DNA from 3 places in the Sphingomonas sp. Leaf28 genome. Region 2 is predicted to be linked to each of the others. Evidence: riboswitches for the same ligand, from Rfam matches in the RefSeq annotation. Region 2 holds a riboswitch; each other region holds the start of a gene.
The links. Region 2 has a riboswitch for cobalamin ahead of ASE79_RS15505 (acyl-CoA thioesterase). Riboswitches for the same ligand answer to the same signal wherever they lie in the genome.
Positions count from the first base shown of each region.

Region 1: another riboswitch for cobalamin. It lies ahead of cobW (cobalamin biosynthesis protein CobW); the one in region 2 lies ahead of ASE79_RS15505 (acyl-CoA thioesterase).
Region 3: another riboswitch for cobalamin. It lies ahead of ASE79_RS04115 (TonB-dependent receptor plug domain-containing protein); the one in region 2 lies ahead of ASE79_RS15505 (acyl-CoA thioesterase).

Region 1 is NZ_LMKX01000007.1:739,861-747,866, reverse strand. Features, by position in the region: gene cobI (precorrin-2 C(20)-methyltransferase) at 1-551, opposite strand, end outside; gene ASE79_RS09775 (precorrin-8X methylmutase) at 548-1,177, opposite strand; gene ASE79_RS09770 (cobalamin biosynthesis protein CobG) at 1,178-2,311, opposite strand; gene cobN (cobaltochelatase subunit CobN) at 2,308-5,538, opposite strand; gene cobW (cobalamin biosynthesis protein CobW) at 5,548-6,597, opposite strand; cobalamin riboswitch at 6,701-6,918, opposite strand; gene ASE79_RS09755 (HoxN/HupN/NixA family nickel/cobalt transporter) at 7,076-8,006, opposite strand, start outside.
Region 2 is NZ_LMKX01000010.1:1,292-9,297, reverse strand. Features, by position in the region: gene ASE79_RS15520 (TonB-dependent receptor) at 1-243, shown strand, start outside; gene ASE79_RS15515 (methionine synthase) at 306-1,334, opposite strand; gene ASE79_RS15510 (putative oxygenase MesX) at 1,362-2,345, opposite strand; cobalamin riboswitch at 2,470-2,693, opposite strand; cobalamin riboswitch at 2,852-3,052, shown strand; gene ASE79_RS15505 (acyl-CoA thioesterase) at 3,157-3,921, shown strand; gene ASE79_RS21065 (DUF6894 family protein) at 4,082-4,339, opposite strand; gene ASE79_RS15500 (VOC family protein) at 4,649-5,008, shown strand; gene ASE79_RS22070 (TetR/AcrR family transcriptional regulator) at 6,391-6,711, opposite strand; gene ASE79_RS15495 (tetratricopeptide repeat protein) at 6,808-7,422, opposite strand; gene bamE (outer membrane protein assembly factor BamE domain-containing protein) at 7,626-8,006, opposite strand, start outside.
Region 3 is NZ_LMKX01000001.1:875,569-883,574, forward strand. Features, by position in the region: gene ASE79_RS04085 (TonB-dependent receptor domain-containing protein) at 1-390, shown strand, start outside; gene ASE79_RS04090 (2OG-Fe(II) oxygenase) at 505-1,476, shown strand; gene alr (alanine racemase) at 1,469-2,506, opposite strand; gene ASE79_RS04100 (ABC transporter ATP-binding protein) at 2,547-3,350, opposite strand; gene ASE79_RS04105 (FecCD family ABC transporter permease) at 3,341-4,309, opposite strand; gene ASE79_RS04110 (ABC transporter substrate-binding protein) at 4,306-5,094, opposite strand; gene ASE79_RS04115 (TonB-dependent receptor plug domain-containing protein) at 5,100-6,998, opposite strand; cobalamin riboswitch at 7,111-7,328, opposite strand; gene ASE79_RS04120 (TonB-dependent receptor) at 7,380-8,006, opposite strand, start outside.

The DNA of each region.
Region 1 (8,006 bases), on a different contig from region 2:
ACCACCAGCGCGTCGGTGTCGCGGATCCGGCGGACCAGATCCGCCTCCGGCAGCGTGCCCATCAGGACCGTGAGCACATCGTCGCCCCAGGTGATCGGCGCGCCGCTCGCGGTCCATGCGCCCGACATCCCGGTGATGCCGGGGACGACCGCGACCGGTGCGATCGTCTGGAGGCGCGTATAGAGGTGCATGAACGAGCCGTAGAAGAACGGATCGCCTTCGCAGAGCACGACGACGTCCTCGCCAGCGCGTGCGAGGGACGCGAGATGGTCGATACAGCGGCTGTAGAAGGCCGACAGGCAGTCGTTGTAGCGCGGGTCCGATACGGGAATCTCGGTGGTCACCGGATATTCCATCGGGAATTCGACCACATCCGCGCGGAGCATGCCTTCGACGATCTTGCGCGCCTGCCCAGGACGCCCGGCCTTGCGGAAATAGGCGACGTGGCGCGCAGTCCGGACGAGGCGATCCGAACGGACGCTCATCAGGTCCTGCGCGCCCGGCCCCAGCCCGACGCCGTGGATCATGCCACCCGGTCGCACCGCGGTCATTCGGTGCCGCTCGCCAGCGCGTTGATCGCCGCCACGGTGATCGCGCTGCCGCCCATCCGGCCCTCGACGACGACGCAGGGGACGGGCTGGTCGGTCCAGAGCGCCGCCTTCGATTCGACCGCGCCGACAAAGCCGACCGGGCAGCCGATGATCGCAGCAGGGCGCGGGCAATCCGGGTCCTCAAGCATGTTGAGCAGGTGGAACAGCGCGGTCGGCGCGTTGCCGATCGCGACGACCGCGCCGGCCAGATGCGGGCGCCAGAATTCGAGCGCGGCGGCCGATCGCGTGTTGCCCATCGCGCGTGCGAGATCGGGCGTCTCGGGGGCGTGCAACGTGCAGACGATGCGGTTGTCAGCGGGCAATCTGGCGCGCGTGATGCCTTCGGTGACCATGCGTGCATCGCAGAGGATCGGGGCACCCGCATGGAGCGCGCGGCGCGCATCGACCGCGAAGCTCGGCGAGAAGCGGATATGCTGCGCGAGGCCGACCAGCCCGGCAGCGTGGATCATGCGGACGGCGACCGGCTCTTCCTCGGGTGAAAACCGGGCGAGATCGGCTTCTGCGCGGATCATCGCGAACGACTGGCGATAGATCGCCCCGCCGTCGGTTTCATAGGCGTACGGCATTCAGGCGGCTCCGAACTGGGCGAGGATCTGCGCGGTATCGAGTCCCGCGCGGGAAGGGGGTGCACCGGCGCGCGCATCGAACGCGAGGTCGTAGCGGCCGTCGCAACCTGTCAGCGTGACGTCCGCCGGGCCAGCGCGCGCACACCCCTTGGCGCATCCGGAGACGTGGAGGCGTCCGACGACGTGCGGCGCGAGGCGGCGGGCGAGGGTGCGGGTCTCGACCGTGGCTTGCGGGCAGGCGGGGGCGCCGACGCAGGCGTCGGTGCGGAGCAGCGCCGTGGACGGCGTGGTGATGAAGGCGGCGGGATCGGGTGTAGCCGCGAGCGGCGACTCCGTTTCCAGGACCGCGATATGCCAAGGCGTCAGGCGGATCGCGCGGATCGCGGGCTCGACCTCGAGCAGGCGGGTGAGCGCCGACGCTTCGATGCGACCGAAGGGCAGCCCGAGCGCGTGCGGGCCGGGTTCGAGCCGGGGTGCGGACCCGGCGGGGGCGATCGTCGCGGCGGCCCAATCCGGCAGCGGTGCGTGATGACGCGCCATGCGCCCGCTGGCGGTGCCGCCACTGTCGACGAACCAGCGGGCGAGCGCGATCAGTCGGTCGACTTCGGTGCCGGGCGACAGCGGCCTGCCGTGATCCCGGCCGTCGGCGCGGAGGATCAGGTGGCCGCTCGCGGCGCGTTCGATCCGGAAGTCCGCGGATGCGTCCGCGAGCATTGGCGTGACGCCCGCGTCGATCGCGAAGCCGACCTTGCCGGGAAGGTCCGGCAGCTCGTGCAGTCGGGCGTGCAATTCGGAAGCGATGCGGTGCGTGTCGTCGCCTTCGCGCCAATCGGGAGCGACGAGGATGTTGGCGCGGGCCTCACGCGCCGTATCGGGGTCGATCAGGCCGAGTTCGAGCATGGCGTCGATCAACGGGCGCCACTCGTCGTCGGAAACGCCCCGGATCTGGAGGTTGGCGCGGCTGGTGACGTCGATCTGGCCGCTGCCGTGGCGAACTGCAGCGGCGCACAGGCCGATGGTCTGCGCCCGGGTCAGGCGGCCCAGCGGCGGGCGGATGCGGACGAGCAGGCCGTCGCCGGCCATCATCGGGCGCCACGCATCGGGGCACCAGCCCTTGACGACGAACCCGCTCATGCCGGCAGGTCGAGCTGCGCGAGGATCGAGTTGCGGCGCGTCGGCCAGAGACCGGCGGCGTGGAGCGCGGCGAAGCGCGCCTGCATCGCCGCGAGCGCTTCGGAGTTGGCCTGGGCGAGGAACGCCAGAACGTCGTCCCGGCCGAGCGTCGCATCGTGATAGAGGTCGATCAGTTCGGGGCGGACTACGCCTGCAAGATGCGCGAACGCGCCGAGATGGTCGAGCGTCGCGGCGATCTCCGCACCGCCGCGAAAGCCGTGGCGCATCATGCCATCCACCCAGCCGGGATGCGCGCGGGCGTGGACGACGCGGGCGATCTCTTCCTTCAGCGGGCGGGCCCTGGCCTGGCTCGGGTCGCGCGCGTCGAGATGGTAGAGCGTGGCGTTTCCACCCGCGATCGCTTGCGCGGCGGCGAAGCCCGCTTCGTGCGCGGCATAGTCTGCCGCGAGGAGCAGGTCGGTCTCGGGCAGGTCCTGCACGTGGACGAAGGCGTCGGCGGCGGCGACGCGGTCGCGGATGCCGATAGGGTCGAAGGTGTCGTTGCCGTCGTCGAACGCGTGGGCGGAGGCCGACAGCCACGCCTTGCCGGCATCGAGGCGCGCGTCGGGCGTATAGGTCTCCGCGGCGTCGCCCATGCTCAGGCCGTAGCGGCCCGGTTCGGGACCATAGACGCGCGGCGTCGACGGTCTGCCGACGAACGGGTTCCAGTCCGCGGGTTCGTCGCGCACGCCGAGCGCGCGCACCGCCTGGCCGAACATCGTGCACAGCGTCGGGAAGGCGTCGCGGAACAGCCCGGATATGCGCAGCGTGACGTCGATGCGGGGCCGGTCGAACGTGGGAAGCGGGAGGATCTCGACGCCCGTCACGCGGTCGGACTGCATGTCCCAGACGGGTTCCGCACCGAGCAGATGGAGTGCCATCGCGAACTCCTCGCCCGCGGTGCGCATCGTCGCCGACGCCCAGAGGTCGATAACGAGCGTGCGGGGATAGTCGCCATGGTCCTGCAGATGGCGGCGGACGAGTTCGTCGGCGAGCGTCACGCCCTGGCGATGCGCGGCGCGCGACGGGACGGCGCGTGGATCGGTGGTGTACAGGTTGCGGCCGGTCGGGAGGACGTCGGATCGACCGCGCCACGGCGAGCCGGACGGGCCCGAGGCGACGCGTTTCCCCTGGAGCGCCGACAGCAATCCCACGCGTTCCGCCGCCCCGTGCTCGCCACGGCCATAGATGTGGAGACCGTCGCCATATTGGCTCTCCTTCACGTCGCACACGAACGTGTCGATGCGCGTGATCGCGTCCGCGGGCGACTGCGCGTCGTCGAGCCCCAGCGTCGCCGCGAGGCCGGTGGCGGTCGCTTCGTCGCGAATGTCGCGCTGCAACCGATCACGCCGCGCGGGATCAAGGCCGTCGGCATTGGAGAATTCGTCGAGCAGCGCTTCGAGGCGGCCAAGCCCGGCGCCGGTGCGCGTTCGTTCGAGCGGCGGCGGGACATGGCCGAGCGTGACCGCGCCGATGCGGCGTTTGGCCTGCGCGGCTTCGCCGGGATCGTTGACGATGAACGGGTAGATGACGGGCATCGCCGCGGTCAGCGCCTCGGGCCAGCACCCGTCGGACAGCGCGACCGACTTGCCGGGCAGCCATTCGAGCGTGCCGTGCGCGCCGACATGGACCAGCGCATCGATCCCGCGGGCGTGCAGCCAGAGGTAGAAGGCGACATAGGTGTGCGACGGACAGCGGGACAGATCGTGATACTCGTCCGCGCGGTCTTCGCTGCGGCCGCGTTCGGGTTGCAGCGCGATCAGCGCGCCGCCCTGGTCGATCGCGGTGAAGCCGAAGTCTTCACCAGGCTCGCCCCAGACGTCGTGAAGCTCCTGGCGGAGACCCGCGGGTAGCTTTGCGAGCGCGGTCCGATACGCGGCGAGCGGCCAGTATATCCGCGCCGTCGCAAGGTCGCGGTCGTCGGGCGTGATCGCATAGCCGGCGGCGGTGAGATTGGCGAGGATCGCCTGCGTCGACGCCAGCGCGTCGAGCCCGACGGCGTGCGCCATCTGGTACGCCTTGCCGGGGTAGGTCGACAGGACGATCGCGATGCGGTGATCGGCAACGGGCTTGCTGGCGAGGCTGATCCACGCTGCGATGCGCGCGGCGATGGCGGCGATGCGGTCCGGGTCGGCGCGGTGTTCGCGGCGGGTATATTCTAGATCGCCGTCCCGGGCTGCGGCTTCCTTGAAGCTGGCGACGCCGGCAAACAGGCGGCCGTCCACTTCGGGCAGGACGACGTGCATGGCGAGGTCGGCAGGCGACAGGCCGCGCGTTGCGCCCGCCCAGGCTGCGCGGTCGGAGGTCGACAGCGCGATCTGGAACACCGGGACTCCGGCACCGTCGAGCGGCGTGGCGTCGGTCGCCCCGCGCGCGGAGAAGGCGGTGGCGTTGACGATCGCAGCCGGCGCCAGCACGCCCACCCAGCGCGCCAGCCAGCCGGCTGCGTCCGGCGCTTTCAGCGAGGGCGCGAACAGCCCGATGACGTCGAAGCCGCGCCCGGTCAATTCGCCGTGGAGCGCTTCGATCGGGTGGAGATCGGCCGCGGTGAGATACGAGCGGTAGAAGACGATCAGCACGCGTGGCCGCTTCGCCGTCAGCGCGAACGCGGCGGGGCAGGTCACGCCGTCCTGCGGCTGCCATCCCCCCACGTCGGCGATCGCGCGGACCCCGGCGACCGGGCCGGCATAGCAGCCCGCGGCGAGCGCGAACTGCGCCAGCGCCGCGTGCGCCGCGACCGCCCCGCCGGTATCGCACAGCGTCGCGAGCTGGCGCAGCGTCGAGACCGGGATCGTCGAGGCGGCATCGAGCCGCGTATCGATCCGACCGTCTGCGGCGAGGACCGCCAACGCGATGCCCTTTTCCCGCGCGAGATGTTCGACCTGTTGCAGGCCGTAGCTCCAATAGGACCGCCCGCCGATTAGCCGGATCAGGATCCCCTTCGCGCCCGCCAGCGTCTGCTCGACATAGGTGTCGACCGACAGCGGGTGCTGGAGCACCGCCAGGTTCGCGAGGCGCAGTGACGGCAGGCGCCGCCCGGCGGCATCCGCACGCCGCCAGCCCGCGGCGAACGCGCCGAGGTCGCCGTCGGAAAAGGACAGGACGACGAGGTCCGCGGGGGATTGCGCGAGATCCTGCGGGACCGCGTTTTCCTCCAGCCCGTGGGTCTCGCGGAAGACGACGTGCATCGTGGCGCCTCAGGCGTCCAGCGCGGCCTTGATGCGGGCCTCGTCGATGCGATCATGCTCGGCGATGACCACCAGCTGCGTGCGGCGGGGTTCGTCGGCGCGCCAGGGGCGGTCATATTGCGTGCGGACTCGTGCGCCGACCGCCTGGACGAGCATGCGCATCGGCTTGCCGGTGACCGCGGCATAGCCCTTTACGCGCAGGATGTCGGCGCTGCGGGCGAGCGCCTCGATTTTGGCGGCAAGCTCGGCCGGATCGGCGATCTCGCCGAGCGCGACGACGACGCTGTCGAAATCGTCATGCTCGTGATCGTCCTCGCCGTCGTGATGCGACGGGCGGCTGGCGATATCGTCCTCGGCGGCGGCGTTCAGGCCCAGGATCACGCGCGGGTCGATGATGCCGTCGGTCAGGTCGATCACCGGAAGCGGGCGGGCGGACTCGGCGGCGATGACCGCGCGCGCCTTGGCGACGCCCTCGGGACCGGCAAGATCGACCTTGGTGAGCAGGACGAGATCGGCGCAGGCGAGTTGGTCCTCGAACACTTCCGAGAGCGGCGTCTCGTGATCGACGCTCGGATCGGCGGCGCGCTGCGCATCGAGCGCGGCGACGTCGGGCGCGAACCGGCCGGCGGCGACCGCCTCCGCATCGGCGAGCGCGATGACGCCGTCGACGGTGATGCGCGAGCGGATCGCGGGCCAGTCGAACGCCTTCAGCAGCGGCTTGGGGAGCGCGAGACCCGACGTCTCGATCAGGATGTGATCGGGGCGCGGGTCGAGCGCGAGCAAAGTCTCGACGGTCGGGATGAAATCGTCGGCGACGGTGCAGCAGATGCAGCCATTGGCCAGTTCGACGACGTTCTCCGCGGGGCAATCGGGGATCGCGCAACCCTTGAGGATGTCGCCATCGATGCCCAGCGTGCCGAATTCGTTCACCACGACCGCCAGCCGGCGGCCGCCCGCGTTGCGGATCAGGTGGCTGATGAGCGTCGTCTTGCCCGCGCCAAGAAAGCCGGTGACGATGGTGACGGGGACTTTTGCCAGGGTGGGCGAGCGGTCCGACATTCTTGTTCTCCTTCGAGCATACGCAGGCACGCACGACCTTTCGGCCGCACGCGTTCGTCGCTCAGACGGAGTACCGTGCCGCGACCATCCCCTGGATCAAGGCAAGAGCGACCGTTACGCTGGCAGGTCTCCTGGCTCACGGGTCAAAGCTCGACACACGCCTTCCCAGGTCTTCGACCCAGTGGCTGCCCCCCTCGCGAAGGGCCTGTGCGTCTCGCTCACCGCTTACAGTTGCAGGGACAGCCGCGGCATTGGAAGGACATCCTCCCGCACCGCATTCCCATTCAAGCCCCGAAGGGCACCGGCGCGATCTGTTGAAGTTCGGTAAAACCGAGCCTCGGGCGTGGGGTTAGAGGAATATCACGGGACTGCCAACTCGCTCGCGCCCGTCATCCTGACGAAAGTCAGGATCCAGAGCCACGCATGACTCGGCGTTTGGCTCTGGGTCCCGGGTCGAGCCCGGGATGACGAAGGGGTATCATCCGTGCACGACCTCGATCTCGTCGAAGCGTTTCCAGCGATAGATCGCAAAGCTCAGCACCCAGCACAGCACGAACAGGCCGATGATCGCAAAGCCGAGGCCGTTGAAATTCTCGCCCAGCGCGGCCGCCAGATCCCAGACGCCCCCCGACAGGCCGAGCTTGGCGCCCAGCAGCGCCAGCGTCTCGATCCCGCCGATCGCGATCGCGACGATTGCCGAGATCAGCGTGATGGTGATGTTGTAGTAGAGCTTGCGGATCGGCTTCACGAACGCCCATTCATACGCGCCGAGCATCACGACACCGTCCGCCGTATCGACCAGCGCCATGCCCGTCGCGAACAGGATCGGGAGGACGAGGATGGTGCCGATCGACAGACCGTCCGCGGCCTGGCTCGCGGACAGGCCGAGGATCGCGACCTCGGTTGCGGTATCGAAGCCGAGCCCGAACAGGAATCCGAGCGGCGCCATGTGCCAGCTGCGCGTGACGAGCCGGAACATCGGCCGGAACAGACGCGCGAGCAGCCCGCGGTTGCCGAGCAGCAGATCAAGGTCTTCCTCGACATAGACGCCGCCGCTGCGGACATGGCCGAACGTCCGCCAGACCGAGCGCAGGATGACGAGGTTCATCGCGGCGATCGTGAACAGGAACACTGCCGAGATGACGGTGGCGATCACGCCGCCAACCTGTTTGAACGCCTCGAACTGCGCGAGCGCGCTGGCGGTGAGCGCGATGGCGACCGCGGCGATCAGCACGATCCCCGAATGGCCGATCGCGAACCAGAAGCCGACCGCGATCGGGCGCTGGCCGTCCTGCATCAGCTTGCGCGTCACATTGTCGATCGCGGCGATATGATCCGCATCGACTGCGTGGCGCAGGCCCAGCCCCCAGGCGAGCAACGCGGTGCCGAGCATCAGCGGCTGCGCGTGG
Region 2 (8,006 bases):
ATCGAAGACAATAGCGTCCGGGATTCAGGAAGCACCGTCGTCAACGTCCGGGCGGCCCGCAAAATCGGCCGGTTCGAGGTGTATGGCGAGGTGCTCAACATTCTCGACAGCCGTGACAAGGACATCGCCTATTTTTACGAATCCTATATTCCCTCGTTTGACGCTTCAGGGCCAACGGATGGCCGGTTGAGTCGTGTGGTCGAACCACGAACCTTGCGTCTGGGTACCAGGGTCAATTTCTGACCTGGCCGAGGGCATCGCCAGCCTGGGACCCGTTCCGCGCTGGCGATGCAACACCGCCGTGATCAGCCGAGTATCTCTCGCCGCACAATTTCCGCGCCGGCACTCAGCGCCTGGAGCTTGCCCCGAGCGACGTCGCGCGACAGCGGCGCCATCCCGCAGTTGGTGGCGGGCAAGAGCTTGTCGGCATCGACGAAGCGCAGCGCATTGCGCAATGTTTCGGCAACCTGCTCCGGCGTCTCGATCGTGTCGGTCGCGACGTCTATCGCGCCGACCATCACCTTCTTGCCGCGGACGAGCTCGATCAGGTCCATCGGCACGCGCGAGTTCTGGCATTCGAGCGAGATGATATCGATCTTCGACCTTTGCAGGTTGGGGAAGGTTTCCTCGTACTGGCGCCATTCGGAGCCGAGCGTCTTCTTCCAGTCGGTGTTAGCCTTGATGCCATAGCCATAGCAGATGTGGACGGCGGTCTCAGCCGTCATCCCTTCGGCCGCGCGCTCCAGGGCAGCGATGCCCCAGTCGTTCGCCTCGTTGAAAAACACGTTGAAGGCGGGTTCGTCGAACTGGATGATGTCGACGCCGACCGCCTGCAGCTCGCGGGCTTCCTCGTTGAGGATGCGGGCGAACTCCCATGCCAGCTTCTCGCGGCTCCGGTAATGCGCGTCGTAGAGGGTATCGATCATCGTCATCGGCCCCGGCAGCGTCCACTTGATCGGCTGATCGGTCTGCGCGCGCAGGAAACGGGCGTCGTCGACGAAGACCGATTTCGGGCGCGATACGGCGCCGACGACCGTCGGCACGCTGGCGTCGTAGCGGTTGCGGATGCGCACCGTCTCGCGCTTCTCGAAATCGACACCGTCGAGATGCTCGATGAAGGTCGTGACGAAGTGCTGGCGGGTCTGCTCGCCGTCACCGAGGATGTCGATACCCGCCTGCCGTTGGTCCTTGACCGCGAGGCGGAGCGCGTCCTGCTTGCCAGCGACCAGCTCGTCGCCCTCCAGCTTCCAGGGCGACCACAAGGTCTCGGGCTGGGCGAGCCAGGAAGGCTTGGGCAGGCTACCCGCGGTCGTCGTCGGCAACAATGTCGTCATGATGCAAATACCTTCGTGTCGTGGGGATCAGAGGCCGCAGGTCGCGGACCAGCGCCGAAGCGCGGCACTGTGCGGCTTGATGAAATGCTCTTCGGCGAATTTGCCCTGCTCGACAGCGAGGCAACCACGTTCCTCGCGATCGTAGACGATGCGAGTCAGCGAATAGTCCTGATACTTCAGGCTCGGCTGATAATGCTCCGCCGCGACCGAGTTCGCATTGTAGATTTCAGGACGATAGATTTTCTGGAACGTCTCCATCGTTGCGATGGTGCTGGCAAGTTCAAGGTTGGTGTAGTCGCTGACAAGATCGCCGGTGTGATAGACGGCGAACGGCGCGACGCTGTGTGGCGGCATGAAGTAGCGCACCTTCATACCCATCTTGGCGAAATACTGATCGGTCGAGGAAAACTTGTCGTTCCGGTACTCGACGCCGAGGATCGGATGCACGTTGGCGGTCCGGTGATACACCTCCTTGCTCGACACGCTGAGGCAGATAACCGGGGGCTTGCGGAAATTGTCACGGTAGGCGCTCGAGCCAAGGAAGTGCTTGAACAAGTTGCCGTGCAGATCGCCGAACCCCTCTGGCGCACCGCCACCCCCAGCCTTCAGGTGGTCAGGCAGGACGACGCTGAAATCGTAGTCACGTACATAGGACGAGAAGTTGTTGCCGATCATGCCGTCGGATCGCTCTCCGCTGATCCGGTCGGTCACGGTCGTGTGCAGAATCTCGATCAGCGGGAAGGCTTCGTCGTCGGCACCATCCCCGAGCGTGAGCGCGGCCGAGACGATCTTCAGCTCAAGCGTGTAGCGATCACCCCTGGGATTATCCCAGTGCATCAGCGCGTTGAACCGATGGTCGATCATCACCAGCGTGTTGCGCAGATTCTCCTGTCGGCTGTCTCCGCGCGCGAGATTGGCAAAATTGGTGGTGATGCGCGTGTTGTCGGCCGGACGATAATCCTCGTCGAACGGGATACTGCTGATCGAGAATATGAACCCGCTATTCGTCATGACTCACCCTGGCTATGCGGGCGGGAGGTCAGGCGAAAGCGCGCAAGGCGTGAACAGGCCCGGATGGCGGCAAGCCACGGACCGTCGCATCAAGCGCGATCCACCGGAGGAACCCCCGTCCGAGGAACGTTATGGCGTCGAAGGCAGGTATCCTGGCTTACGGGTCAACGCAGTGGCTCCGGCCTTCCCAGGCTCCTTGCGAGAACCCAGTGACACGAAATGGAGCCGCCACTCGCCGCTTACAGTTGCGGGGGCAGCGCCGGAATCTGACCCGAAGGACACCACCGGCTTCCCGTCTTAGCCCCATCGCCATGCCTGGAATGGGGAACCTCGACGTGGCCGTTCGACACGAGCGAGCGATCATTGTCAACAAACATATAAAGATATCTTTATATGTTGATGAGGCGGCATGAGTGGAAGCATGGCGGACGGTGGTACGGCTACGCCCACCATGCCGTTCTCAGTCCGCGAAGCCACTTGGCCTTGACGTAAAGGGCCGTTTCCTGCGACCTCAGTGAGGTCAAGGTTCCTTCGCCGATTGGCCGAAGGCTAAGACGGGAAATCGGTTCGATTCCGATGCTGCCCCCGCAACTGTAAGCGGCGAGTAGAAATTCCCTCGTGTGCCACTGGCGCTTCCGCGCTGGGAAGGCCGGGATTTCGACGATGACCCGCGAGCCAGGATACCTGCCTTCGACGCCATAACGACCACCGGCGGGGTGCCCGGTCTGGCCGCTGCGTGCTGTAGGAAGAGGTGTACCTCTCCCGTTGGTCGCTGGCGTCTGGATGCCCTCGCGAATGATTGAGGACCAGGATGCCACAGGAACACCACAGCACCCCTATTCAGCTGATCGACATGGTCTTCCCCGGTGACGCCAATCACCACGGCACGCTGTTCGGTGGTGTGGCTCTGGCGCATATGGACAAGGTCGCCTTCCTGGCGGCCTCACGCCACGGTCGCGCGGCCTTCGTCACCGCCTCTTCGGAAAAGATCGATTTCGCGGCGCCTGCCCGGATCGGCGATATGGTCGAGGTGACAGGTTGCGTCGTGCGGGTTGGACGTAAGTCGCTCGACGTCGAGGTCGAACTGATCGCGGAGGCACCGGTATCGGGCGAACGACGGCTGTGTACGCGAGGCCGTTTCACGCTCGTCGCAGTCGGAAGCGAAGACCCTCTGCCACCGATGGGTGAGATGGTTCCGCATGATGCGGTGCAGCCGTTGCGAATGGTCGAAATGATTTTCCCGAACCAGACCAACCATTACGGCACCCTCTATGGTGGTGATGCACTTCGCATGATGGGCAAGGCGGCATTCATTGCCTCAACCCGCCAAGCCCGGGCGGTAATGGTTATGGCAGCATCTGACCGGATCGACTTCCGTTCCCCTATCCAGAAGGGCGAGATGGTCGAGCTAACCGCCGAAGTACGGATGACCGGGCGCAGTTCCGTGCGCATCAGTGTTGATCTTAGCGCCGAGGATTTAATATCCGGGGAACGACGACATGCGGCCACGGCTCTATCCACGATGGTTTCGGTTGATGAAAATGGTCGAGCGAAGCCGTTCGGTTGTATCGGATAGTACCGGGCCTTCAGCCCCCCAAACCTTCCCAAAAGGGAACCGCCAGTGAGACGGTGAGGGCGTTCTCGGAATCGATCCAATTTCGGGAATGTCTGGAACGGAGAGGAAAGCAGACCGCCTGCATTCGGGAAGGGGCGAGGGATAGCCGCCTATGGCTTTCTCAGATCAGCATCTTGAGGTTCAAGGTGGCGGGCGCGGCCGTGGAGCAAATCATTATCGTGAACATCGTTAGGTGGTTTACGTCCGATACCGTCATGACCCACTCTTCTCCGCCCCAGAACACCTCGCCCTGATCACGTATAAGTAGACCTGCATATTTTAGTGCGAAGCAACGGGCTGCAGCAAGCGACGGTAAATTCTCTCCGACACAGGGAATAGCCGGATTAGCATCGGCAATCTCGAAATAGTAAATTGGCATTAGAACTCCCGAAATTACGCGGGAGCACCAAGTCTCTCAGTCGCCGACAACCAACGATTTACCGTAAGCGAATACCGTAGGGCTTCGGTTCCACTGGGCGCATCTGACCTGACGGTCCGTCTGGTAGCTCATGTTTAATCGCATTTCGCTTGGTCTGCCGCCGAGGTAGACGATCAAAAAACGTCTGAAATTGGGCGAACTGTTCGGTGAGAGGTGGCTGGCAACACCCCAAGATTGTGGAGAGCTTGCGCTGCGATATTGTGGAGGACGACCACGTTGAGCTAGCTTATCAATGAGGCTGATCGGAGCATGGCGATGAACATCCAAGGCTTGTATGCGGTGGCATGTGTAACTGACATGGCTCGCGCCGAAGATTGGTATACGACTCTGCTTGCCCGACCCGCTGACGACCATCCTATGCCTACCCTGACGCAGTGGCGGAATATTGGCACGGCGGGTATTCAATTAATCTGCGATTTCGAGAAGGCTGGACGGTCCGTAGTTACGATCGTGACGCCCAATATGGGCGCGGAAAAGGACAGACTTACCGATCTGGGTCTCGATATCGGCCCGATCAGCTGGGGTAGTTTCGGCGCTATAGCCGAGATTGCTGATCAGGATGGCAACAGGATCATCATAGCGGAGCCCCCAAAGGATTTCACCGGTTGACGAAAGAGCTGATCTCACACGTCCACCATCATAATGGATACCGGACATATCCACCCGTTTAGCCCAAACCGTCTACTATTGGCATGTCACATACCGGCAAAGCCTAGAACGTTGGCCTTGTAATAACAGAACTTGTCATTTGCCCACCCCAACCTTTGCTAGAACCCGATTTTATAGGTTCGGAGCAAAAGTCGTGCTGAACCAATGTCCGCTTTCGCGGATGCAAATTACCCATCTTTGCGTCGGCGATTGGGCGATTGGGCGGTTTGGTCATTTTGGCCATTCCCAAAAGGGAACCGCCAGTGAGACGGTGAGGGCGTTCTCGGAATCGATCGAATTTTGGGAATAGCCGGGGTTGTTTACCGTTCGATCGTGAGGATCGCCGAACATCCCCAACGACTGGCCAGGGCTGTCCGCCAAACGCCACATACGTTCCAAGAGGTCGCTTCATCTTTGAGATTGTCTGGCCTCGCCGACCAATGGTACGACCACTTCGAACACCACCTCACTAGAGAAATATGAGATTTAGCTGTTCCACCGGTTTCATGCGCCAAAACACGCTAAATAAGCTGTGCGCCAAAGCTGGTCCGTGTCGGGGGCCCAACCGGTGGACCTCCTGACTCAACCCAATGTGAGGTGGAGATCGCTCGACTGCCAACCGTCGATGACCTTCCCGCTTAGTTCTGATCTATTACCCTATCCGAGATCGATAAGAATCGTATATTAATATCTAATGATATACCTGTTACTAACAAATCATTATAGGTCACTTACTAAAACCATATATTTCGGTGATAACGTCGTCAAATACGCTTCTTAGGCGAGATATCGTTTCATCTGATAAAACTAAGTCTTTTCCTTTTTCTATATCAAAAACTTGTCGGCTTTGAATTAGGTATTTTATCCAACGCGTACACGTTTCTACATTAGCGCCTAACTTATGGATTACCTCAGACTTGGATAATATTCTATTTTCTGCGTGGGCAACAAATAGGGTAAGCAAAATTATCCATGCGTGGTCATTAAACATATTACTAGGAAATAGCACATTACGATTCAGACGCGTAGATAGTATCATCTTTGCTATTTGCGCTCGCCGCTCATCACCATGCATTTGCCGCATATGATATAGATTAGTAATTTAGTATATAATCTAGATCAATTAGGTCAATTATTCGACGTAGTACGTTTTACTTTTGGGGATGCCTCTTGTACTAGTTGTCCTATAAATCTTAGGACTGAATACCGTTAATGTCCTGACGGTAAATTACCTCAGCTCCACCACCTCGATCGGAGGGAGCGACGCCACTTGGCAACCGCCAGTGAGCCCTGGCCTGCCATAGTTTTGGAGGAGATATGGTTGCAGACCCTTAGCCGGCTGGTCAGTGAGATACTCCGATTTTTCGCTGTCCATTTCGCGACATGGCATAGATTGAATTGTCGAATGTCACGCCTACGGGCTGCGAACTATGCCTTTTTGCAAGATGATCTGATATTTCTCTGCATATGTCCTCTTTGTAAAAGAAATGCTCTCGCAACTCAAAAATTAATATGTCAACGTTGGCAAAATATCTATACACCGCGGGACTGGTAATATTTGCTTTCTTAGCAAGATCACCAAGTTTTAGAGATGCAGTTCCGGTCATCTCAATAGTGCTTAGAGCTATATCTAGCAATTGAAGACGGCGCCTAACGTAGGTCATTCGTGTATGCGATCGAATACCAGGGGAAAATCTCACCATATAAATGGTCCCTCGATAAAATTACGGTATTGCGTCATCATTGCAATAAGAGTTGTATCATCTGCCCAAAGCCTCGCGGCCCAAAGCCCGACTGGCTGCAACTATACCCGCATCTGCCGCCTTACCGAGCAAGCTCCGACCGCGGATCGGGTCTTTCACGATCCCGGTGCCATTGAGGTACGCCAGGCCAAGAACGTACTCAGCTTGGGCATTACCGGCATTTGATGCGACGGTGATGAACCGGATGCCTTCCTCCGCTTTGCCATTCGCGATCAAGGTCAGCCCCAGGCGCAAGGCTGCTTCTCTGTGGCCTAACGCCGCCGCAAGCCGATAATATCTCATTGCGCGGTCTGGCGATTGATTTTCGATGCTGCGGCCGAGCTGATACAGCTGTTCGGATTCATTCAGCGTTTGGTCGACCGGCGTCGGCGTCGGTGCCTGCTTTCTCCATGTCCCGGAAGGCTTTCCGCTCGAACGCTCATACGTGCGCCAGAGGATAGTGGTACCGACCGCCAGGTCGACTTTTGCCGCCCCACTGCGCCCGCCATCGGCCATCAAAAATCGAGTAGGTATCCCGCCTTTTACCGACCTCGTAGCGGTCACAAAGCCTTTCGCCTCAAGCTGCGCGACAACGGCCATCTGATAATAGCCTTGAGGTTCACCGACGATCAAGACGGCCCCCGGCTTTACCAAAGCTGCCACTTCTCGCGCCGTGTCTTCGGCAAAGACGTGCGCGTCGACGGGGGGCGTTTGAGCCGTGCTGACCGAAACAGGTGCCGCCAGAAGCGCGGCAGCGAGGCGTAACGTGGGCTTGCACCAGGCCAAGCCGTTAGGTCCGCCGCGTCGGATCACACAACGGTTCCGCCGTCCTGACGTCATCCCGCACCTACCCGGTCGGCACATGCCGACGTCTGCCAAACAACCCGCAGCACGATCGGCCGACGGCTAGCCAGCGGCCCCTGCTGGGGAGTTCCGAAGACCACCTGCATCCGGCAGCGCATCGGGTCGTCGCCTGTTGCCGTAAGATTCAGGATGTAATTGAATGTGCGCGTCATGGTCTCGCCGAAATGCGGCGCGCCGACGATGCGGTAGACTGCGTCCTTGTCCATACCTGGCACAATCAATCTGACTATTGAAGGCTGGATGACGATGCCCTTTTTCCGATCATAAGCGGACTTTGTCTTGAACGCGCTGCCATCGACGAGTGGTCGTGGGGATGGCGCAGACATAGTGGGGACTTGGGAAAAGGCCGCGCC
Region 3 (8,006 bases), on a different contig from region 2:
CCAAGCTTCAAGAACACGATCACGGGCGAGCTGGGCGATCCGTCCGACCAGTTCAACATCAGTGCAGACGTGAAGGTCGGCAAGGTCACCTTGGGCTATTCGGTGCGCTGGATCGACAAGATGTACCTGAACACGTTCGAGGACTATAACGCGCTGAACGGCCAGCCGCCGCAGAATGCCGATTACGCGACGATCGAACAGTACCCGGCCGTCACCTATCACGACATTCGTGCAGGGGTGGACGTGACCGAGCGCTTCAACGCGTATTTCGGTGTGAACAACGTCAGCAACAAGCAGCCGCCTTACGGTCTCACGGGTATCGGCGCAGGCAGCGCCATCTATGACAACCGTGGCCGGTTCGGTTACATTGGCGTCACCGCCAAGTTCTGAGCGATCGGAACACGCAGACGTGATGAGGGGCCGGGGAAACCTGGCCCCTTTTTTTGTTGCCGGATGGCGCTTTGCGAATCCGGTCTGATAGGGCCGGTCTGATAGGAGAGCAGGATGACCCACAGCCCGGCGGCGAACGCGCTGCATCTGGTTTCGATCGGCCGAGCTTCGGAGGCGCTTGCGATCCTGCGCAGTGCTGGCGATCGCGGTGATGTCGACGCGATCATGCAACTGGCGGTGTGGCATCTCGCGGGCGATGTCGTTCCGCGCGACCTCGTCCAGGCACGCGCTCTGCTGGCGCGCGCGGTGTCGATCGGCCATGTCGATGCCGCGCTGATGGAGATCGCGCTGACCGCCAATGGCAGCGGCGGTACGCCCGATTGGCCCGGCGCGGTTTCCCTGTTGCGAACGGCCGCGCGCGCCGATCCGGTTGCGCTGGGGCAGTTGACGCTGCTCGACGCGATGGCGATCGACGCCGCTGGCGCGCCGACCGCGTTGCCGGTGCCCGAGACGCTCAGCGCGTCGCCCGACGTCATCCGCTTTCCCCGATTATTGACCGCGGCGGAGTGCGCGCATCTCGCCGGTGTCGCCGCAGCGATGCTCGAGCCAGCGCGCGTGATCGATCCGCGGACCGGCCGCTGGATCGCGCATCCGATCCGGACGTCGGACGGAACCGCGATCGGGCCGGCGCGCGAGGATCTGGTCGTTCGCGCGATCAACCGGCGCATCGCCGCCGCGAGCGGTACGGACATCGGGCAAGGCGAACCGCTGACGGTGCTGCGATACCGGCCGGGCCAGCAATACCGGTTGCACCTGGACACGATCCAGGATGCCGCGAACCAGCGCGTCGCGACCGTCCTGGTCTATCTGAACGAAGGCTATGGCGGCGGCGAAACGCATTTTCCCGCCGGCAACCTGACCATCACGCCGCGCGGTGGCGACGCGATCGTGTTCAGGACACTGACCAGGGATGGCGCGATCGACCAGTCGAGCCGACATGCGGGCTTGCCGGTCACGCACGGCGCCAAATGGCTGGCGACACGCTGGATCCGGGCGGACCCGATCGACCCGTGGACGATCAGCTAGCCGCCCACACCCGATCGAACCGCTGGCCGAGACCGGTGAGCAGCTCATATTGCGACAGTCCGGACGCCGCTGCGCTGGCCGGCAGGGCATAGTCCAGTTCGACCCAGTCCCCCTCGGCCAGGTCCTTGGCCGCGTCGACGTCGATCGCGACCAGGTCCATCGAGACCCTGCCGAGCACAGGCAAGACCCGACCCGACGCCAGCGCCGCACCGATATTGGTGAAATGCCGGCGATAACCATCCGCATAACCGAGATTGAGGATCGCGACCTCGGTGTCCTCCGCGGCCGTCCATTGCGCATTGTAGCCGACTGTATCGCCTGCACGAACCCGGCGGCGTTGCAGGATCTGCGCCTCGGGCCGGACGACCTGCCGGATCGCGCCGAGTTCGCCGCGCGGGACGCCGCCGTAGAGTGCGAGGCCGGGGCGGGTCAGGTCGAATGCGTAGCCCGACAGCGCGATGCCGGCGGAATTGGCGAGGCTCATCCGGCGCGCCGAGGTCTGGCCGGCGAGCGCGGCGAAGCGGTCGCGCTGGGTGGCGTTCATCGGCGACTCCTCGTCGGCGCAGGCGAGGTGGCTCATCAGCGTCTCGATCTGGAGATCGCCCAGCAGCCCCCCCGCAATGTCGTCCGCGGACACGCCGAGGCGGTTCATGCCGGTGTCGACCATCACGTCGCACGCGCCGCCGCCTGCGGCCTTCCAGCGTGCGACCTGCGTGGCGGTGTTGAGCACCGGGCGGGCGAAACCCGCGGTGGCGGCGGGCATGTCGTCTTCGCGGACGCCATGCAGGACGGAGACGGTCAGCCCCAGCGGCGCGAGGTCGGCGGCTTCCTGCCAGTTCGAGACGAAGAAATCGCGGCAGCCGGCGTCGGCGAGGCGGCGAGCGACCTCGGTCGCGCCGAGGCCATAGCCATTGGCCTTGATCGCCGCGCCGCAGGCCGCAGCGCCGCTCATGCGGTCGAGCGTCCGCCAGTTCTGGACGAGGGCGTCGCCGTCGAGGCGCAGGCGGAGCGGGGCGGGAATATCGATCACCCGGCGCGGGATAGTGCGCCGGGCGGGGCGCGTCGACCGTCTATGCCAAGTCGATGCGGCCGACCGGCACCAGCAGGCGCCGCGTGCCCCCACCCTCCCCCAAGCCCGAGACGTCGTCGAGCGGGGCGACGCGGACGCCGAACACGCGTGCGAGCGTGTCCGCGGTCATCACTTCGGCGACCGGCCCGAACGCGACGACGCGGCCCTCGGCGATCAGCAGCGCATCGTCCGCCGCGCGCTGCGCCTGGACGAGGTCGTGGAGGACGATCGCGACCCCTGCCCCGCCCGCCGCGTAGGTGCGCAGGCGCGCGAGCAGGTCGATCTGGTGTGCGGGGTCGAGGCTGGCGAGCGGTTCGTCGGCAAGCAGCCAGCGGGGTTCGCCGGCAAAAACGCGCGCGAGCAGGACGCGGGCGCGCTCGCCGCCGGACAGTTCGCCGACCGGACGATCGGCGAGGTGGGTCGTCTCGGTATCGTGCATCGCGCGGTCGACGGCGGCGCGATCTGCGGGCGACGGCGCGGCATGGGGGCCTAGGTGCGGCAGGCGGCCGAGCGCCACGACATCGCGGGCGACGATGTTCCAGTGCACCGTCGCGTCCTGCGGCAGATACCCGATCGCGCGCGCGCGGACGCGGGGGTCCATCGTCGCCACGTCCTGCGCGTCGAGCCGGACGCATCCCCCGGCCCGCCCGACCAGCGCGGCGGCGGCCTTGACGAGCGTGCTCTTGCCCGCGCCATTGGGGCCGAGGATCGCGGTGACGCGGCCAGGGCGCAGGTGCGCGGACGCATCGTGCAGGACGATGCGCTTGCCCAGCTTCACGCTGAGCGCGTCGACGATCAGATCCATGCGCGGCCTCGTTCCCTGATCAGCACCCCGAGGAAGAACGGCGCGCCGATCAGCGCCATCGCGACGCCGAGCCGCACTTCGCCCGCGCCGGGTGCGAGGCGGACGAGGCTGTCGGCAGCGAGAACGAGCGCCGCGCCGCCAAGCGCGGAGGGCAGCAGCACGTCGCTCGGGCGGTGGCCGAAGATCGGCCGGAGCAGATGCGGGACGACCAGGCCGACGAACCCGATCACGCCGGTGACCGCGACGCCTGCGCCGACCACCAAGCCGGTACCGAGCACCACCTGCCAGCGGACCCGGCCCATCCGTATCCCGAGCGACCGTGCCGCCGCTTCGCCGAGCGAGAGCGCATCGAGCGCGCGCCCGGTGAGCAGGAGGAGCACCGCGCCGACCAGCATCGGCGGCAAGGCGAGCGCCAGGTCGTCCCAGCCGCGATCGGTCAGCGCGCCCATGATCCAGTCGATCACTTCGGCGACCGCATAGGGGTTCGGCGCGATCGAGATCAGGAACGCGGTCAGCGCGCCGGCCAGGCTGGCGAGCACGGTGCCCGCGAGGATGAAGGTGATCGCGCTCGGCGACCGCCAGGTCAGCGCGGCGAGCATGGCGACCGCGCCGCCCGCGCCGAGCATCGCGGCGACGAAGATCGCGAAGCCCGAGCCGATCCCGAAAATGATCGCGGCGACCGCGCCGAGCGCTGCGACCGACGACACGCCGACCACCGCGGGATCGGCGAGCGGGTTGCGCAGATAGCCCTGCAGGACCGCGCCCGACAGCCCCAGCGTCGCGCCGAGCGCAAGCCCGAGCACCGCGCGCGGCAGGCGGAGTTCGAGGATGATCCACCAGCGCGGATCGCTCGAGAACCACGCGCCGAGCGGCACCCAGACCTTGCCGCAGCCGAGCGACAGGCCGAACAGGACGACCACCAGCAGCAGCAGCGCCGCAAGCTTGAGCGGCCGGCTCACGACACGCTCGCCCGGATCGCCGCGAGCCGTTCGAGCGCGGGCGGCAGCGTCGGGCCGCCGCAGTTGATCAGGACGCGTGGGAAGACGGCCTGCGGCGTGGTCGGCAGCAGCCGGTGCCGCAGCAGCGTGCCGCGACTGACGCGTTCGGGGGCGATCACGACCGCGGGCGGCTGCGTGACGATCGTCTCGGCGGACAGCGTGCCGGTATGCGTCAGGCCATAAGTGGCGGCGGCGTTGCGGAAGCCGACGCGGGTCATCATCTCGTTCAACAGCGTGCTGCCCCCCGTCGCCAGATCGCCGCTGATATAAAGCAACGCGGCTGGTGCGGGTCCATCCTTGCGGCTCCAGCGCACGACCGCGCGATCGATCTCGGCGTTGATCCGCGCGCCGCCTGCGGGCGCACCGACGGCGTCGGCGATCTGCGTGACCTGCGCCTGGCTCTCCGCGATCGAATCGGGGATGCCGAGCAGCAGCGTCTTCAGCCCGGCGCGCGCATAGGCCGCCTGCGTCGCGGGCGGCGTATAGGTGCTGGCGATGACCAGATCGGGGTGCAGCGCGATCACCTCCTCGGCGGTCCCCGCGGTCGCGTGGAAGCGGCGCGCGACGTCGAGCGGGATCGAGGTCGCCGTCGGCGCCTGCGAATAATGGCTGATCGCGGCGATCCGCGCGGGCGGCAGGATCCGGATCAGCACCGAATCCACGCAAGGGTTGGTCGAGACGATCCCCCCGCCCCCGGTCGGCGGTTGCGCACACGCGCCGAGTAGCAGCGCGAGAAGTATCCCCACAGACCTCACTTCAGGCGCAGCCGGACGCCGCCATAGGCTGCGCGGCCATAATTCCCATAGCCCGCCACCGTCTGGTAGCGCGCGTCGGTGAGGTTATCGACGCGGCCGTAGAGCGCGACCTGCTCGGTGATCGGCACCTCCGCGCGGATGCTGGCGAGCGCATAGCCATCGAGGCGAGTCATGTTGGCGGCATCGTCGAAGCTGTCGCCGACCAGCGACACCGTGCCGCCGATCGAGAGCCCGACCGCGAACCGGTAATCCGCGTTGACGCTCGCGGTCTGTTCGGGACGCCGCGCGAGGGTGTTGCCGAAATTGGCACCGATCGAGCGGTTCTCCGTGTGGATATAGCTGTAGTTCGCGGTCAGCGTCAGCGGATCGACCGGACGCAGCGCGAGCGAAACCTCGACCCCGTCCGCCTCCGCGCGCGCGACATTGTCATAGACGCCGAACGGGCGGTCGACGCAGATCGAACCGGCGGTCGTCTGCTCTGTCGGGCTGCAATCGCGGAAGTCGATCTGGTTGCGCGTGCGGCGGTTGAAATAGGTCACGCCGACGCGCGCCCGGTCGGCGAGGAACGCCTGCTCGACGCCGATGTCGAAATTGCGGGCGGTCTCCGGATCGAGGCCGCGGTTCCCGTAGTCGGAGAAGAGCTGGTACAATGTCGGCGCCTTGAAGCCCTCGCCATAGCTCGCGCGGACGGTGGTCCCGGTGCGCAGCGCCAGCGCCGCGTTCGCGCCGAACGTCGTGTGGTTGCCGAAATCCTCGTGGTCGTCGTTGCGGACGCCGCCGGTGAGCGTGAGGATGTCGAGCGGCTTGACGATCAGCTGGCCGTAGACGCTGGTGATGCCGGTGTCGGCATAGGTGAAGCCGTCGTTGAAGCGGCTATTCTCGCGCTCGACGCCGGCGACGACGCGAACCTGGTCGAGCGGGCGGAAGTCGCCCTGATATTCGTAGCGCTCGCTGCGGCCGCGGCCGAGGAACGACGGCTCTGCACCAAAGGCCGGTTCGTACGTGTCGCGGTTGATGTCGGCGATCGTGAACGCGACTCGGTTGTTGAACCGCCCGTCGGCGAAGTTCGCGTGCAGCCCGGCATAGCCATAGAGCTCCTGCGTCTTGCCATAGTCCGCGGTGTCGGCAAGCACATAGTCCGGCGCGGGAAAGCCATCGAGTTCGGCCCGGCTGTCCGCGAAATAGCCACGCAGATCGAGGCCGATCCCGGGTGCGAACTCGACGCCCAGCCGGCCGGTCGCGCCGTATTGGCGATAGCCGTCGCGCTCGGTACCGCTGGCCGCCGACGAGATGCCGTCGGTGCGCAGATACCCGCCGGTGAGCGAGCCCGACACCGGCCCCGTCGCGCCGGAGATGCCCGCGCTCGCGAACATGCTGTCGGCATAGCCATATTCGGCGTTGGCGCGCGCCTGCAGCCCCTCGGCGGGGGCGGCGGTGATGATGTTGACGACGCCGCCGATCGCCTGGCTGCCCCAGGGTACCGAGTTGGGGCCGCGCAGCACCTCGATCCGCTCGACCGAACTCGCCAGCAGGTTGCCAAAATCGAAGCCGCCGCCGGTCGAGGCCGGATCGTTGACTCGCACGCCGTCGATCACGACCAACGTCTGGTCGGATTCGGCACCGCGGATCCGCACGCCGGTCAGCGCCCCTAGCGTGCCGTTACGCGTGACGGTGACCCCGGGCGTGGTCGCGAGCAGATCGGACACCACGACCGTCTGCCGCCGCTCGATCTCGGCGCGATCGATCACGGTCACCGCCTGCCCGATCTCGCTGGCGGGTTGCGCGACTCGGGTCGCGGTCACGACGACGTCCGACGCGTCGGCGGCCGGGAGCGTCTGGGCATCGGCCGATGCCGCGATCGCGGCGGCGCTCAGGAGGAGGAGGAACTTCGTCATGGGGCACGTCCTGGCAGAGCCGCCCACGACCATTCGCGGACCGGCAGACGTCTCTCGCTCGAGGACACCCCTTCGATAGGGCACTCGTCCGCACCGGAGCACCCGCCCGCGCAGTGGATCGACCGTGACGGGCAGGTCTCCTGGCTTCCGGGTCGTCGCTGCCACCCCGCCTTCCCAGGCCGAGACCCAGTGGCGCAATCGGGGTGGCCGCTATCCGGTCACAGTTGCGGGGACAGCGCCGGTCTTGCGGATGGGGATCCTGACGACCCTGCCCGCGCACCGGCTTCCCTTTTGATCCCGTCGCCGGGAACCCTTCACAGGGTTTGCATTAGTCGCGGGTCCGGCACGGGTCAACGCAAGCGCGGATGCGACCCTGCCCCCTCAGCGCAGGCCGTAGCGCAACCCGACCCAGATCGTCCGCGGCGTGGCGCGCTCGACGATATTCGCGCCGCTGATCCCCGCCTCGACACGCGCATCGAACAGGTTCTCGCCGCGCAGCTCGGCGACCAGCGCGCGCGTGATCGGCAGCGCGGCATAGCCATCGAGCGTCGTCGCCGGATCCAACACGCGGCTGTTCTGGTCGTCGTCATATTGCCGGCCGATCCGCCGCACGGTCAGCGACAGCGCGGCGGCATCGCGCCGCCAGTCGACCGTCCCCGACACCTGGTCGCGCGGCGTCTGCGCCGGGCGAAGGCCATCGAGCGCAGCGGTGAGCCCGGACCCCTCGACCGTCGAATTGGTGTGCGACCACGATGCCTGCACGCCGAACGGCCCCGCATCGGGGCGATACGCCGCGTCGAGTTCGAACCCGTGCGCGCGGATCGCATCGAGATTCTGGCGGACCCGGTAGGTCGTCACCCCCGGCAGGATCTGCGGCGGGCTGGTCGTCGTGACGTTGGCGATCGCATCCTTGAGCCGGTTGTAGAAATAGGTCGCGGCGATCGTCACCCCCGGCGCGGGCGTCAGCGTGACGCCAGCCTCGATCCCCGTCAGCCGCTCGGGCGACAG